Linked DNA regions of Algoriphagus sp. Y33. The protein of the gene in region 2 interacts with the protein of the main gene of each other region in a pairwise test. Links are inferred from orthologs where the notes say so. Each region holds a gene or a part of one and is shown on either strand. Other genes may lie near its edges.

Region 1 (4,229 bases), 270 kb from region 2 along the record:
GTCGTACCCAAAACCACCAAATAATCCACCCCACCATCGATTACATGGTCAATCAATCGTTTGAGACCGTCGAAATCTATAGAGTAATCATCGTGAAATGGGGTGACAAGGGCTACGCCGGTTCCTTTAAATTGGTTCATTGTTATTAGGTTTGGGAGGCTAAAGATAATGGGATGATAGGAATTGGCATTCTGTTTTTGGAAAAAATGGGTTGAGATATAGTGATCAGTCTCAGTTACCACCAACTGTTTACTGCGACTGAACACTGTAAACTCTAATCACCTATCATCTTCAAAAACTCTTCTTCTGAAATCATCGGGACGCCCAGTTTCTGGGCTTTTTCTTTTTTGCTGGGTCCCATGTCTTCTCCTTCGATGATGAAGTCCAGATTTTTGGAAACGGATGAAATATACTGTCCGCCATGGGCGATCACGGTGTCTTTGATCTCATCCCGCTTGAAATGGGTCAGTTTCCCACTGGCCAAAATCCGCTTACCTTCCAGTGAATTGCCAAGCTGCTTTGATTCGCTTTTCTCTATCTCAAATTTCAATCCGAAGCTTTTCAATCGGGCGATGATCTCTTGGTTTTTCGACTGTTCAAAAAAATCATGGATGCTGTAAACAAGCGTTTCGCCCACGCCATTGATATCCAGTAATTGTTCAGAAGTGGCAGCTTCGAGCTTTTCAATAGAACCAAAATGTCTTGCCAGCAATTGAGCCGTGTTTTCTCCAATGTTTCTAATTCCCAGCGCAAAAAGCACTTTTTCGAAAGGCTGGTTTTTAGATGCTGCGATTCCTTCCATCATGTTTTTGATGACACCGTCTTGGAACGTATTCGCCTTTAGTTTCTTGATGCGGTCGGTGGTTTCCGGTGTCAAATCCAGATTAAGCTTGAGCAGGATTCCATGCACTGTGCCTTCGGTTTTACTGGCCTGAAGGATCGTGTCAAAATCAATTCTTCTACCTAACAGAATCTCTAAAACCACAGCGACGGGCACGTAGTCTTCCAGCTTGGGAAGGTTGTGATCTTTGAGGTGATTGATTAGGTATTCTATCATACCCACATTGGCAGAAGCTTTGGTTTTCCATTTTCTGATTTGATCCTGAAAAGCTCTCAGTGTTTCTGCGAAAGGAATGTCGGTTTTTTCAATTAGGAAATCAGAAATCTGTTTGAACTTAAGTCCCTCAGTCAAGGCGTAAAGTGCTTTTTCCAAGGTGATATAAAGCAATCCGTCACCTTCAGTTTCGTATTGATCTTGGGACATTTCCAAACCCAAAAGTTCATCCTTCCTAGCTTCCAATTCATAAATATCAGCCGGATTGGCAATGAATCCCTGATCGATCAATGCCCTGATCCGTTCCGTTCCCATGGAATCGATATCCATAGCCCGCTTATGCACAAAGTGCTCAATTCTTCCCAGTACCTGGGGAGGACAGGATTCAGCATTGGGACAGTAATGCTTGGCTTCACTTTCTTTTCGTTCCAGTTCAGTTCCGCATTCTGGGCAATGGGTGATATAGGTGAGAGGCTTTGCTTCGGGAGTTCTCCGTTCCGGGTTTACGGCGGTGATTTTAGGGATGATTTCTCCGCCTTTTTCCACAAACACAAAATCACCTTCATGCAGATCCAAGCGTTCAATTTCATTGGCATTGTGTAGGGAGGCCCGCTTCACAGTCGTACCTGCCAAGCTTACGGGGGAAAGGTTTGCCACCGGTGTGATAGCGCCTGTCCGTCCTACCTGGTACGTCACAGACAATAATTCTGTCTCAGCACTTTCAGCTTTGTACTTATATGCAATTGCCCATCGGGGATTTTTGGCTGTAAAACCCAGCTCCTCACGTTGATCGTAGTTATTGACTTTCAAAACTACCCCGTCAGTATCTACAGGCAGCGAAAATCGCTTTTCCTTCCAATCTTCTATGTATTGAATTACTTCTTGGATGTTTTCTACTTTTCTATAGGTTTGGGAGACATTGAATCCCCATGTTTCTAAAAGGGACATGGACTCAGAATGTGTGTTGACACTGAGTTCGTCTCCCAGCAACTGATAGAAATAGCAGTTCAATCTACGCTTGGCGACGACGGAAGAATCTTGCATTTTTAGAGTTCCCGAAGCTGCATTTCTGGGATTGGCGAGAAGTGCATCACCGGCTTCTTCGCGTGTGGCATTGATTTTCAGGAATTCCCTAAGCGGTAAAAATATCTCTCCACGCACTTCGAATCTGTCTGGAATATTGTCTCCTTTTACTTCTAGGGGGATATTTCGGATTGTTCGCACATTGGCAGTGACATCATCTCCGCGGTTTCCGTCCCCGCGCGTTACAGCCCGTACAAAACGCCCGTTCTCATAGACCAAACTGATGGCAACTCCGTCAAATTTCATTTCACAGAAATATTCGTAATCCGTATGCCCAAGACCTTTTGCGACACGCTCATCGAAGGCAATAAGCTCTTCTACAGAATAGGTGTTGCCCAGAGACAGCATGCGGGTCGAGTGCTGTACGGTGAGGAATTCCTTGGTGATTGTCCCGCCCACACGCTGGCTTGGGCTGTCAGGGTCGAGCAAATCCGGAAATGCAGTCTCCAATCGGATCAGTTCCTCCAGCAATTGATCGAACTCGTAGTCAGAGATTTCGGGATTGCTTTCCTGATAATACAGGTTGTTGTGGTGGTTGATTTCTTGACTTAGCTGGGCAATTCGCTTTTCGGCTTCCTGTGGGTTCATGTTTTTGTGGAAAAATTAGGGCTTGTAAAAATAATAGATACTGACCGCAAAGCCACAGAGATCGCAAAGAAAGGGGCCAAGGTTTTTGGAGAAACTGCGTTCTGCGTTCGCACAGACCGTAAGTTTTTTAGGAATAGTAATATTGATTTGGGATTATCCGCAATGATGCCAGTAACCATATTTTCTTTGCTTTACTGGACGGAAGACCCGCTACAGTGGGGGGGGCGAAGACGGGTGACCGACGTGACCTTGACACTAGTGTTTTCCGAATCCTATGATGCTTTTACTGGCAGAAAAGCGGATATACATATATTGATTTATATAAAGTCAGATATGCTGTCCCACTTTTTACATAAAACTGCACCTTAGGGCCTTAGCGGGATCATTTCCAAGACAAAATCTTTGAGGTCAGAAAAAGATCTCAACTGTCATCTCAATGATACACCTTCCGTCTTCGGTCTTCCGTCTATTTTTTTCTGGTATATCCTACCATTATTTTAAATCTTTACCTTCCCTATTTAACTAAATGCATATGAGTAAGAAAGCAAGTGCTGAAAGCAAGATTCTGGATGCGGCCTACAAACTTTTTCTAGAAAAGGGGTATCGCCAAGCTACCATGGACGATATCGCCCAAGTGCTGGGAATGAGTAAAAAAACGCTATATAAATACTATCCAGGTAAACTGGACTTGCTTGCTGCTTCGTTTGAAGTCACAAAAACCAAACTGACAGCCAAAGTGGAAGCAATAGTGGAAAACAGATACATTTCTTTTCCGCTCAAACTGAAGTCCGCGCTGACAGTGATGGCTTCAGTGCTTGGCCCTATCAACCCGGAGCTTTTCGAAGATCTTAGGGAACATGCCCCTGAAATTTGGGAGGATTTGGCACATTATATCCAAGAGTCTGCCCATGTCCGGTTTAAGAAATTGCTGGAGCAGGGAATCGGCGAGGGTATGGTCAAGCCATCTATAAACATCAACCTGGTGGTGATGCTTTATGCGGCTTCCGTACAATCACTTATGGATCCCAAATTTAGGGGGCAATTTCCCGAGCCTATTCAAAAGGGGATGAAAATACCTCCTGCTGATATTTATGATCAGGCGATCACTATTATTTACAATGGAATCATGACTGATAAAGCACGCAATGAATTTGCAAGTGCGTAAGAAAGGCTTTGGCTGATTTTCCTATCTTTGTGCTCTAGTCATAAAAGAAATGAGCAATCCATTATATGAGTTAAAAAAAGATGATTGGAACCGATTTTTTCCAATTCATCTTGAGAGCCACAATCCTCGGTGGAGTGCTGTTTTCCAGAAGGAAAAAGAGTTGATTTTTTCCCAAATTAAAACCTTTGAGCCTATCCTAATTGAGCATGTAGGTAGTACTTCCATCCCCGGAATAAAGGCAAAACCTTACATAGATATCCTAATAGTAATTGGAGAAGAATTGCTTTTTAATGAAGATATAATATCAGCGCTGACTGCCATTGGTTATACTTATTTTTT
Region 2 (11,261 bases):
CTTTGGTCCTCTCTATGACGCGCTCCATGAATACATCGTAAATATCTTCATGAACTAGGATTCTGGAAGGGCAGGTACATACTTCTCCTTGATTCAAGGCAAACATCACAGCTCCTTCTATAGCTTTGTCAAAGAACTCATCGTCTGCATCTGCTACAGATTTCATGAAAATATTCGGTGATTTTCCGCCCAGTTCCATGGTGACGGGAATTAGGTTTTCGGATGCGTACTGCATGATGAGGCGTCCTGTGGTGGTTTCCCCAGTAAATGAAACCTTGGACACTCTATTGGATGAAGCGAGCGGCTTGCCTGCCTCTACCCCAAAGCCTGTGACTACATTGAGTACTCCCGGAGGAACGACGTCGCCAATAAGTTCCATGAGTACCATTATGCTGGCAGGAGTCTGCTCAGCAGGTTTTACCACTGTACAGCATCCCGCCGCCAGAGCAGGGGCAATTTTCCATGTAGCCATGAGCAGGGGGAAATTCCATGGGATAATCTGCCCGACGACCCCAAGAGGTTCGTGCAAAGCAATACTTACGGTGTGCTCATCATGTTCAGATATAGTGCTCTCATCGGCTCTGATGACTCCTGCGAAGTATCTGAAATGGTCTATGCAAAGTGGGAGATCAGCTGCTCTTGTTTCTCGAAGTGCCTTACCGTTATCGACTGTTTCCAGTCTAGCCAGCATTTCAAGATTTTCTTCCATGATGTCGGCGATTTTGTTCAGTACTCGACTTCTTTCTGCAGCAGAGGTTTTAGACCAAGTCTTGAAAGCAACATGAGCGGCATCGATTGCTTTTTCTATGTCTTCCTTGTTACCTCTCGCGGCCTTTGTGAATGGCTTTCCATCGATAGGGGAAATATTGTCAAAGTATTCTCCTGAACTGGGGGCTACCCATTTTCCGCCAATAAAATGATCGTATTTGTCCTTTACAGAAGGACGGTCTACAGGTTTGGATTGGGATAATGTTAACGTTGTCATATCACACGGTTATTTTGGTTATGATCAAATTTCCAAATTTCCCGTTATTAAAAATTACACTGGAACAACATCCCATCCACCTGAGTTGATTAATTGGGTAGTGCTTGCTTAGGGTTAAATGATTTAGGGGACACTATCCGATTTCAGAAAGCATTTAATTATTAGTATTTTAAAGGCATGACCCAAAATGATTTTATTGCCGGTGTTCCTTGGAGGAATGCCAGGGACTTGAAAACGCTGGTAGAGAACAGAACTACTTACACATTGGATAACTGTGAGTTGAATATCTTCGAGACTCACCAGCAGGCCGATGATGTCAATTTGGTCTTTGGAGATCTGGTGCTGACTACTATGCTAAAAGGCAAGAAGGTAATGCACCTGTTTGATCGGCCGGGCTTTGAGTATTTGCCGGGTGAATCGGTGATCGTCCCGCCCAATGAAGTGATGAAAATTGATTTTCCTGAAGCTCGCATCAACAATCCCACGCAATGCATAGCCCTTTCGATATCAAAAGAGATGATTGAAGCCACTTTTAACTTATTGAATGAGAAGTTCCCTGATAAAATGATTAAAAAAGACTGGGGCTTGGATCTCAATTATTTTCATTTAATCAATACTCAGGATCTCTCCGAAATCATCAACCGCTTTATTAGAATAGGAGTGAAGGACGGTTCTAGAGAAAAAGACCTAATCGCTTCGTTAGCACTCAAGGAACTTCTGATTAGGCTGACCCAGACTCAGGCTCGGGATATGATGGAGAAGTTTTATAAAGAATTGGCTGCGGGAAACAGAATGGCACATGTCGTCGATTATATTAAAAAGAATATTCGGGAATTAATTTCTCTGGAGGAGTTGGCTTCCCAGGCATGTATGAGCAAAGCTCATTTTATTCGCACGTTTAAGTTGGATATGGGACTGACTCCGATGGGATTTGTACTTCAAGAACGATTGAAGCTTTCAAAACAGTACTTGATTTTAGGTGGATTTCAGATTCAGGAAGTTTGCTATATGTCGGGATTTCGCAATATCACGTATTTTATCCGCGCTTTTAAGGAGGAATTTGGCGTGACACCAAAAGTATTTCAGTCCAATAAAACTTAGTTATCGTGAAAATTTGCATAAAATAATTATTTGTTTTTGGGCGGTTTGAAACATTTTCACTATGTTTAACAAAATATAAAGATCAAAAAAACAAATACACAGCAAGGATTACGAAAGTATATTTGGTTTTAGATGATTGACAATAGACCCACTCTAGGGGGCTTTTACTAAAAAGGCTCCCTTTTTTTATGCTTATTTTTTTTAACATTATGTTAATATGAAAAAATTTGGTTTAAAAAACCTTTGATTTAGATCAAAAATGTGTTGAAGTCTGGAAATTCGGTTAAAAATAGTTAAAGAGTCGTTGTTTGGTGTTTTAGACTGAAAATTTGGCGTAGCTGGAAAAGCCTTCTCTAAAATTCTGAAAAGGTAGTTTTTGAGCTTTAAAATACTGGAAAGGTTTGACGGTTAATTGTACCCGGTCGATTTGGGGTTTTGTCTTTTGCAGTTTGAAACCTATGCATACTACTAAACTTCTTGTCTTGAGTGCCAGATTCTGTCGTCAGGATACATTTTACTGTGGAATAGCTACAATATTACAGAAATTAGGTAGTTGGTTTACCTTGCTCAACGAACCTCTAAGCCCTACTTTCGAAAAGGAATAATTGAAAGGCTTCAGAAGTGTCAAAATATCCTCAGGCAGATACCCTCCGGCTATGCAGGCATCCTTGTTTATTTCCAGAAGAATAACGGGACGGTTTTGTTTCAATGTATTCAGAGCGCCTTTTAGTACCTGAAGTTCGGCTCCTTCTACGTCAATCTTCAAAAAATCCACTTTATTGATTTTCAGTGATTTTAGCTGCTCATCCAGTGTGTCAAGCTGGATTTTTCCGGATTCGATACTGAATTTTTCCGTATTGTAAATGGTGTTTGTCCCTTCGTTGGAATCGGCACTGGAATAGAGAATGACTTCTCCTTTTTGATCTGATAATCCTAGTTTTATAGGCGTAATGGTTTTGTGGAATGATTTATTGAGCCGGATGTTTTCAGCCAATTGATCAAAAAGTTGCTGCATAGGTTCGAAAGCAACGACTCTTCCTTTTGCACCAACTTTTCTGGCTGCCCAAAGTGAGTATTCACCCTGATTGGCACCCACATCAATGAATGTATCTCCCTTTTTCAGGGCCTTTTCCAAAACAAAAATGGGGGCCCAGTCATGGGCACCGCGCCAATAAATCGCATTGCCCATTTGCTTTGCAATATCCACTTTCATCACTACGCTCCTAAATTTGAAATTTCTCCAGTTTTCACCTTGACTCGAAGATTTGAAGAATTTTCGAAACAATTTTGTGACAAAAAAGCCGCCCGGAATCACATATAAATTTCTCGAAATTTTACTTAATAAGTGCTCCATTAGTTGGTGTATGACTGACCTGTAAATTGTTCCAAGGACTCAATTAATTTCTGCTCTCTAAGCTGTAGAGAATAATTGGCTTGGATATGAAGTCGTGAATTTAGGGAAAGTAAGTCTTTGTTGACACTGTTGAGGGCTTTATCCATAATCGGAATAGCAGCTTTCAGTGATTTTTCGGTAATGATAAAGCCTGAGTTCCCTACAATTTTTGGTATGTGATTCGTGCCGGAACCTATTGGAATTGCTCCACAAAGCATGGCTTCGCATAGAGCGCAGCCGAATCCTTCAAAACTGGAAAGCTGAAAGTAAAACTCACTTTTCTGATACCAACTGAGCAATTCCTCCGAGGTGAGAAATCCTAGGAAATGCACATTGTCAGTCTTTTTATGTGTTATTTCTAAGGTTTTAATCCCTGCAAAATAGAAGTTGCTAGTTGGATACTTCTTGGCAATCTCAAGAATCAGATCCCCTCCCTTAAGCTTAAACTGAGAAGGAGACATTACTGCCAAAAAGCTGTTTGCTATTCTTTTTGGCTTGTCGGGCAGGAGCCACTGAGTATCATCGAGTCCATTGTAAATTGTTTTTAGCGGAACGGTAAGCTTGGGGAAATGATACAAAAGACCCTGTTTTCTCGAAGTGATCGCCGGATCAAAAAGCAGTTCCGTTTCTATCAAAGATTCGCTTACCGGGAATATTGCATCAGCTTTGTGGTAGCTGAATTTGCATATTCGCTTCAGTAGACTGATGCGAAGGCTGCCGTAATTTATTTCGGGAATACTAGCACAATCAGTTCCATGGGTGACAATAAAGACTTTCTTTCTAAATACCTTGCCAAAGACAATCCCCCAAAATGCCCAATATCCCCCAAAATTGACGATAATTAATTTAGCCCCGAATATGTTTGTGAGCATGGAGAAAAATTGGGCTATGAAATTAAGTGGAGCAAGTTTTTTATTGCTCCAAGGCTGGTTGATGACCCGAACATCAAAATAGTTGCGCAGAATCCTTATGTCACTTTTTACAAATGACTGCGTGGATGGTGTTACATACACTAGTTTGGTTCGGCTCATTTAGTTTTATTGGACTTTGCGTGATTTGAGTGGCCTGATTCGTCACGAATTATCTAGAAGAGTTTTAACTTCCTTTTTTAAAATCGGAAAATATTGACTGATAATTTTCAGAATAATTTCATAGGATATGTTTCCATATTCATGTGCTATGATGTTTCTAGCATTAATAATTTTGTCTCTTCCACCTCCTCTTTGAAATATGGATTGCGAATTGCTTCGCGTTCTATGAGATCGATATTACGGTTAAAAAGATCTTCCAATGCAAATTTGAATTCGAAAAAAATTGTAGCAAAATCCTTAATATTCAACTTGTCAAAATCGATCAAAAAATCCAGATCGCTTTCATCATTGAAAGAAGTAGTCATCACAGAGCCAAAGACAAAGAGCTGCTTTACTTTGTGTGTTTTACAAAGTAAGTTTAGTGCTTCCCTATTTTTCTCTATGAGATCCATATGTCAAAGATAAGCTGAAACAAATTAACACGAAAAAAGCTCAACCTGTTATAGCTTGAGCTTTATCTATTGATTTTAAGATTTTTAAACCACCAAATTCACGATTTTTCCCGGAACGATGATGATCTTTTTAGGGGCTTTTCCTTCCAGCCATTTCTGTACCGTCTCGTCACCCAAGGCCGCTTCTTGGATTTGATCTTTGGTGAGGGAAAGGTCTAGGTTGATCTTCGCTCTCATTTTTCCATTGATCATTACCGGATATTCGAATGCACTTTCTTTCAGATGACTTTCATCAAATGTAGGAAATGCAGATTCGGTGATAGATTTTTCATTCCCTAAAAGGCTCCACAATTCCTCAGCGATGTGAGGAGCATAAGGCGAAACCAAGAGGGCTAGAGGTTCGAGAATTTTGCGCTTATTGGATTTAAGTGCGCTTAGTTCGTTTACACAGATCATAAAGCTGGATACTGAAGTATTGAAGGAGAAGTTAGCCATGTCTTCCTCCATTTTTTTCAGTGCCTTGTGAAGGGCTTTGTATTCTTCCTTGCTTGGTTCGGCATCCGATACCTGGAACTCACCTGAATTGCTGTGATAAAGATTCCAAAGCTTACGGAGAAACTTGAATACTCCGTCGATTCCGTTGGTGTTCCAAGGTTTGAATTGCTCCAAGGGGCCCAAAAACATCTCATACAGCCTCAAGGTATCCGCGCCATATCGTTCGATGATATCATCCGGATTGACCACGTTGTATTTTGACTTGGACATTTTTTCCACTTCAGATCCGCAGATGTATTTGCCGTCTTCCAGGATGAATTCGGCATCTGCCAGATCAGGTCTCCAGGCTTTGAATTTATCCAGGTTCAACTGATCGTTGTGGACGATGTTGACATCCACATGCATCGCAAATGAGTCGTATTGGTCCCGTAGTCCGTAGCTCACAAATTTGTTGGTGCCTTTGACTCTATATACAAAATTTGATCTTCCCTGGATCATGCCTTGGTTGATCATCTTCTGGAAGGGCTCATCTACGCTCACTACTCCAAGATCGTAAAGGAACTTGGTCCAGAATCTGGAATACAATAAGTGACCGGTAGCATGCTCAGATCCCCCGATGTATAAATCTACAGCTCCCCAGTAATCTGTTTTCGCTTTGTCGGCAAATTCAGTTTCATTTTTAGGATCAGTATATCTGAAGAAATACCAGCTTGATCCTGCCCAGCCAGGCATAGTGCTTCTTTCAAGAGGGAATTCACCATCCGGAGTTTTGTAGTTCCAGTCTTTCGCTCTTGCAAGTGGAGGTTCTCCATCTTCGGTAGGCAGGTATTTGTCTACCTCCGGCAATACCAAAGGCAAATCTTTTTCTTCAATCAAATAGGGTAATCCTTCCTTGAAATAAACCGGAAGCGGCTCACCCCAATAACGTTGTCGGGTGAAAATCGCATCCCGCATCCGGTATTGGATCTTACCTTTTCCTATGCCTTTTTCCTCTAAAAATTCTATGGCTTTGTCCATAGCATCCTTCATGTACAGATCTGAGATAAAGCCGGAGTTGATGATCAAGCCACCTTTCCCCGGAAAAGAGCCTTCTTCCATGGAGCCGTCGATCACTTGTCTGATCTCAAGTCCGAAGTGCTTGGCAAAGTTGTAATCCCGCTCGTCATGTGCAGGTACAGCCATCACGGCACCGGTACCATAACCTGCCAAAACATAATCGGCTACCCAAACTTGGATTTCTTCACCGTTGAATGGATTGATCGCATAGGATCCTGTAAATGCACCTGAGATGGTTTTGACATCACTCATACGCTCGCGTTCCGAACGGTTTTTGGCTACTTCAATGTACGCTTCCGCTTTTTCGCGTTGATCTTCAGTGATCAGAGCCGCTGCCAGATCGCTTTCCGGTGCCAAAGCCAAATAGGTGACACCATATATAGTATCCACACGGGTAGTAAATACCTTGATGGTTTGTTCTGAGTCTTTTACTTGGAAAACCACATCAGCTCCGATGGATTTACCAATCCAGTTGCGCTGCATTTCTTTGATCGGTTCAGACCAATCGACTTTTTCCAAGCCTTGCAATAATCTATCTGCGTAGGCGGTGATCCGCATAGACCACTGCATCATCTTTTTACGCTCCACCGGATGGCCGCCACGCTCGGAGAAGCCTTCTTTTACTTCATCATTGGAAAGTACTGTTCCCAGTGCCGCACACCAGTTGACTGTGGTTTCGGCTAGAAATGTCAGTCTGTATTTTAGAAGTGTTTCCTGCTTTTCTTTTTCGGAGAAAGCATTCCACTCTGCAGCGCTGAACTTTTGAGTATCTTCATCACAAACAGCCTTCACGTTGGCATTTCCTTCTTTTTCAAATCGTGCAACCAAAGACTCAATGGAAAGTGCTTTGTCCGCATCCTGATCATAGTAGCTATTGAAAAGCTGCATAAAGATCCACTGCGTCCACTTATAGTAGTCTGGATTAGAGGTTCTTACCTCTTTGCTCCAGTCGAAAGCAAAGCCTATGTTTTTCAGTTGTTCAGTATAACGGGCAATGTTTTCTTCCGTAGTGATCGCAGGATGTTGACCTGTTTGAATCGCATATTGCTCCGCAGGTAGTCCAAAGCTGTCATAACCCATCGGATGAAGAACGTTGAATCCCTTCAACTTCTTAAATCTACTGACGATATCCGATGCGATATATCCCAGCGGATGCCCTACATGGAGTCCGGCACCTGAGGGATAGGGGAACATGTCGAGAGAATAGAATTTAGGTTTGTCCGGGTTTACCTTGGCAAGGAAAGTTTGGTTGTTTTCCCAGTATGCCTGCCATTTTTTCTCGATTTCTCTAAAATTGTACTCCGCCATGATTGAATTATTCGTTATTTTTTAGCTGAACGCCTGCAAAAATAGAAAAATTGCCGGGCTTTGGAATTCAAATTCATAATTCCTCCCAACATCCATTTTTTCCTTTGGTCATTTTTGTCAGAATTGATGAAACATTTTTAATATTTTACATCTCAACCTAGCCACTAATCCTATGAAATCGAGCAGGACTAAAAAGTCACACAGATGCATGATTATGCGCCCTGCGAGATTCTCCCGATGAAAAATCGGGACATGCTATATGGCCACTGAAAAACAATTATAAACATATGAAATCGAGCATGTCGAAGACGACACACAGAGGGATGGTTATTCGCCGTGCGAGATTCCATCTGACCATTAAAAATCAAAATATAAACAGATGAAATCAACTTTACTATGCCGCTATATTGGGTTATTCTTTTTTATGATACTCCTGACTCCGCACTCTTTTGCTCAAAAGAGAATGACCCCAAAGAGAATCACCGAACTCAAGCAAGAAGCCGTACTTCTGGTAGATCAGAAAGCTAAAATGAGTCAGGTGATGGTGGATAAAATCTTCAGCTTTGCTGAATTGGGCTTTCAGGAAATTGAATCATCCAAGTACTTGACCGAAATACTCCGTGAAAGTGGTTTTGAGATAGAAATGGGTGTCTCCGGTATTCCTACGGCCTGGTTTGCTACCTGGAAAAACGGGGAGGGACCGACCATTGCACTGGGTTCTGACGTGGATAACATTCCCAAGGCCTCCCAATATCCGGGCGTAGCTTATCATAAACCGATTGTGGAGGGAGCTCCGGGACATGGAGAGGGGCACAATGCAGGGATTCCTTTGAATATTACGGCGGCTTTGGCGGTGAAGGAGATTATGGAGCGTGAGAATATAGGCGGTACGCTTGTGCTCTGGCCGGGAATTGCGGAGGAGCTGGTGGCAGCCAAAGCTTGGTACACTAGGGACGGTTTATTTGATGGGGTGGATATTTGTATTTTCACCCATGTTGCAAATAATCTTGGGGTGAGCTATGGACAAACTTCGGGTACCGGACTGATCTCTGTGGAATATACGTTCTCAGGCGAGGCGGCTCATTCTGCCGGAGCTCCCTGGAGGGGGAAAAGTGCGTTGGATGCTGCTGAGTTAATGAATGTAGGCTGGAATTATAGAAGAGAGCATTTAGATCCTCTGAAGCGTTCACATTCGATTTTTACAGACGGGGGTGATCAGCCCAATGTGGTTCCTTCCAAAGCTTCCATTTGGTATTATTTCCGGGATGTGAACTATGAAGGAATAATGGAAATGTATGAGATGGCCAATAAAATGGCGGAGGGGGCAGCACTGATGACCGATACTGAAGTGACTTCAAAAATTCTCGGGACAGCTTGGCCGCGACATTTCAATAAAACCATTGCTGAGAAAATGTATGCAAATATTCTTGAAGTGGGCTTGCCTGAATGGTCTGAGGCAGATCAGCAATTGGCCAAAGCAGTGCAAACTGAATTGGGGGTTAAAAAAGTGGAAGGTTTACCCACCAAATTGGATACGCTTGGATTGCCTGTCAAGGAACCGAGGTCAGGAGGCTCGGATGATATAGGAGATGTTTCTTGGGTAGTTCCTACGGTTACGTTGAGATTTCCGTCCAATATTCCCGGACTTCCGGGACATCACTGGAGCAATGCGATTGCGATGGCAACTCCTATTGCACATAAAGGAGTGACTGCAGGAGCCAAAGCTGAGGCGATGACAATTTTGGATTTCTTGCTTCAGCCGGAATTGGTGGACGAAGCCTGGGATTATTTCAAAAATGTGCAGACAAAGGAGACAGTATACAAGCCTATGATTTCTGCGGATGATGAAGCTCCTATTTACCTGAATAAAAGGATTATGGACCAATTCCGTCCGGAAATGGAAAAGTTCTATTACGATGAGGCTAAGTTTGACACTTATTTGGAGCAATTGGGAGTGGTTTATCCAACACTTAAAAAAGATTGATGTTGAAAGCACAGTAGAAGTTTACAGTGCTATGATTTTCCGGTTTTTAAGTTTTCAACGTAATGAAAAGTGATTTATCAGAAGTAATAGTTCGTAAAGCTTCGCTTGAAGAGCTTCTTTGGGTGCATGAACGCATCCCGGAGTTTGGAGGCATGGGAGACTTGGATCTTTATAGAAAAAGATTGGAGGGCAAGAGACATTTGTCCCTGGTAGCTGAAATAGAAGGTGAATTGACGGGATTTAAGGTTGGGTATCAAAGTGACAAACCCAAGGTCTTTTATTCTTGGATGGGCGGTATTATTGCTGGGTTTAGAAGGAATAATGTAGCGACCGCTCTGGCAGAGTATCAGGAAAATTGGGCAAGAAATAATGGATTCGAAGAAATATTCTTTAAAACCAGAAATCGACTTCCTCCAATGATCAACTTCGGGTTACAAAGAGGGTTTAAGATTATGGAAGTAATCCGAAAAGGGGGCGTGGATGATTATCGGATTGTAATGATGAAAAGATTGTAGAATTTGAAGAGTGAAAATGGCGGAGTTAATCTTTCAACCTGCATTATGCATTAGCATTTCTATTGCGACCAATAATTGCTTCAAAATCAGTCACTGCGTTGCAATTTTCGACTTCACCATAGCGGTGCTATGCCTCAGTCTCCAAACAGCCTGATTTTATTGCAATTAATGGTCTCTTAACGAAACCTAATGCAAAATCCGGGTTCAATTTTCCGATTTTTAAATATTCCAATTCAAAGCCCTACCTTTGAGGCTTAATTCACCCAGCGGTTCAATTGCCCGCTTTACCAAAAATTCAGATGAATATAGAAGAATCAATAGCGCAAGGAGTTCAGCTTCCGGTAATGGAGGCTTTTTATACCATACAGGGAGAGGGGAGATTTTCGGGATATCCTGCTTATTTTATCCGGCTGGGAGGCTGTGATGTAGGATGTGTCTGGTGTGATGTCAAGGAATCATGGGATTCAGGCAAGTGGCCTATCTTTTCCATCGAAACAATTGTTGAAGAAGCTATGGCTTATCCGGGAAGGTTGGTTGTGGTTACAGGAGGAGAACCTTTGATGTATGATCTGGGACCATTGACAGCACTTTTGAAAGAAAAGGGGTTTACTACCAACATTGAAACTTCGGGTGCTTATCCGTTTTCAGGTGATTTTGATTGGGTTTGTTTTTCTCCGAAGAAATTCAAAAAGCCCCATCCCTCGATCTATGCTGAGGCAGATGAATTGAAAGTGGTGGTTTTTCACCAAAGTGATTTTTCCTTTGCCGAAGAGCATGCTTTGTTGGTGAAGACTACGTGCGAATTGCGCCTTCAGCCCGAGTGGAGCAGAGCTGTGAAGTTCACTCCTGCCATTGTTGATTTTGCAAAAAAATACCCAAAATGGAAAGTTTCGCTCCAAACTCATAAATTTATGGACATTCCATAAGTCCATGCGTCCTGC

Evidence for each region.
Region 1: the proteins of leuS (region 2) and ligA interact in binary tests that used the Escherichia coli proteins (3 or more experiments, as listed by UniProt). The link is inferred for Algoriphagus sp. Y33 from one-to-one orthologs.

The regions. Positions count from the first base shown.
Region 1 is NZ_CP061947.1:4,183,536-4,187,764, reverse strand. The notes cover bases 1-3,033. They hold ligA (NAD-dependent DNA ligase LigA), read right to left. Parts: upstream 2,726-3,033; coding sequence 275-2,725; downstream 1-274. Other genes in these bases: dapA (4-hydroxy-tetrahydrodipicolinate synthase), read right to left, coding at 1-140. Also shown: ID165_RS16745 (TetR/AcrR family transcriptional regulator), read left to right, coding at 3,258-3,890; ID165_RS16740 (GrpB family protein), read left to right, coding at 3,940-4,229. UniProt on the Escherichia coli protein: DNA ligase that catalyzes the formation of phosphodiester linkages between 5'-phosphoryl and 3'-hydroxyl groups in double-stranded DNA using NAD as a coenzyme and as the energy source for the reaction.
Region 2 is NZ_CP061947.1:4,450,232-4,461,492, reverse strand. What follows is about bases 4,847-8,132. They hold leuS (leucine--tRNA ligase), read right to left. Parts: upstream 7,822-8,132; coding sequence 5,047-7,821; downstream 4,847-5,046. Other genes in these bases: ID165_RS17920 (nucleotidyltransferase family protein), read right to left, coding at 4,847-4,962. In the rest of the region: ID165_RS17945 (aldehyde dehydrogenase family protein), read right to left, coding at 1-985; ID165_RS17940 (AraC family transcriptional regulator), read left to right, coding at 1,163-2,086; ID165_RS17935 (FkbM family methyltransferase), read right to left, coding at 2,601-3,440; ID165_RS17930 (glycosyltransferase family 4 protein), read right to left, coding at 3,440-4,510; ID165_RS27155 (hypothetical protein), read right to left, coding at 4,553-4,639; more of ID165_RS17920, read right to left, coding at 4,657-4,846; ID165_RS17910 (amidohydrolase), read left to right, coding at 8,201-9,805; ID165_RS17905 (GNAT family N-acetyltransferase), read left to right, coding at 9,868-10,320; ID165_RS17900 (7-carboxy-7-deazaguanine synthase QueE), read left to right, coding at 10,620-11,246.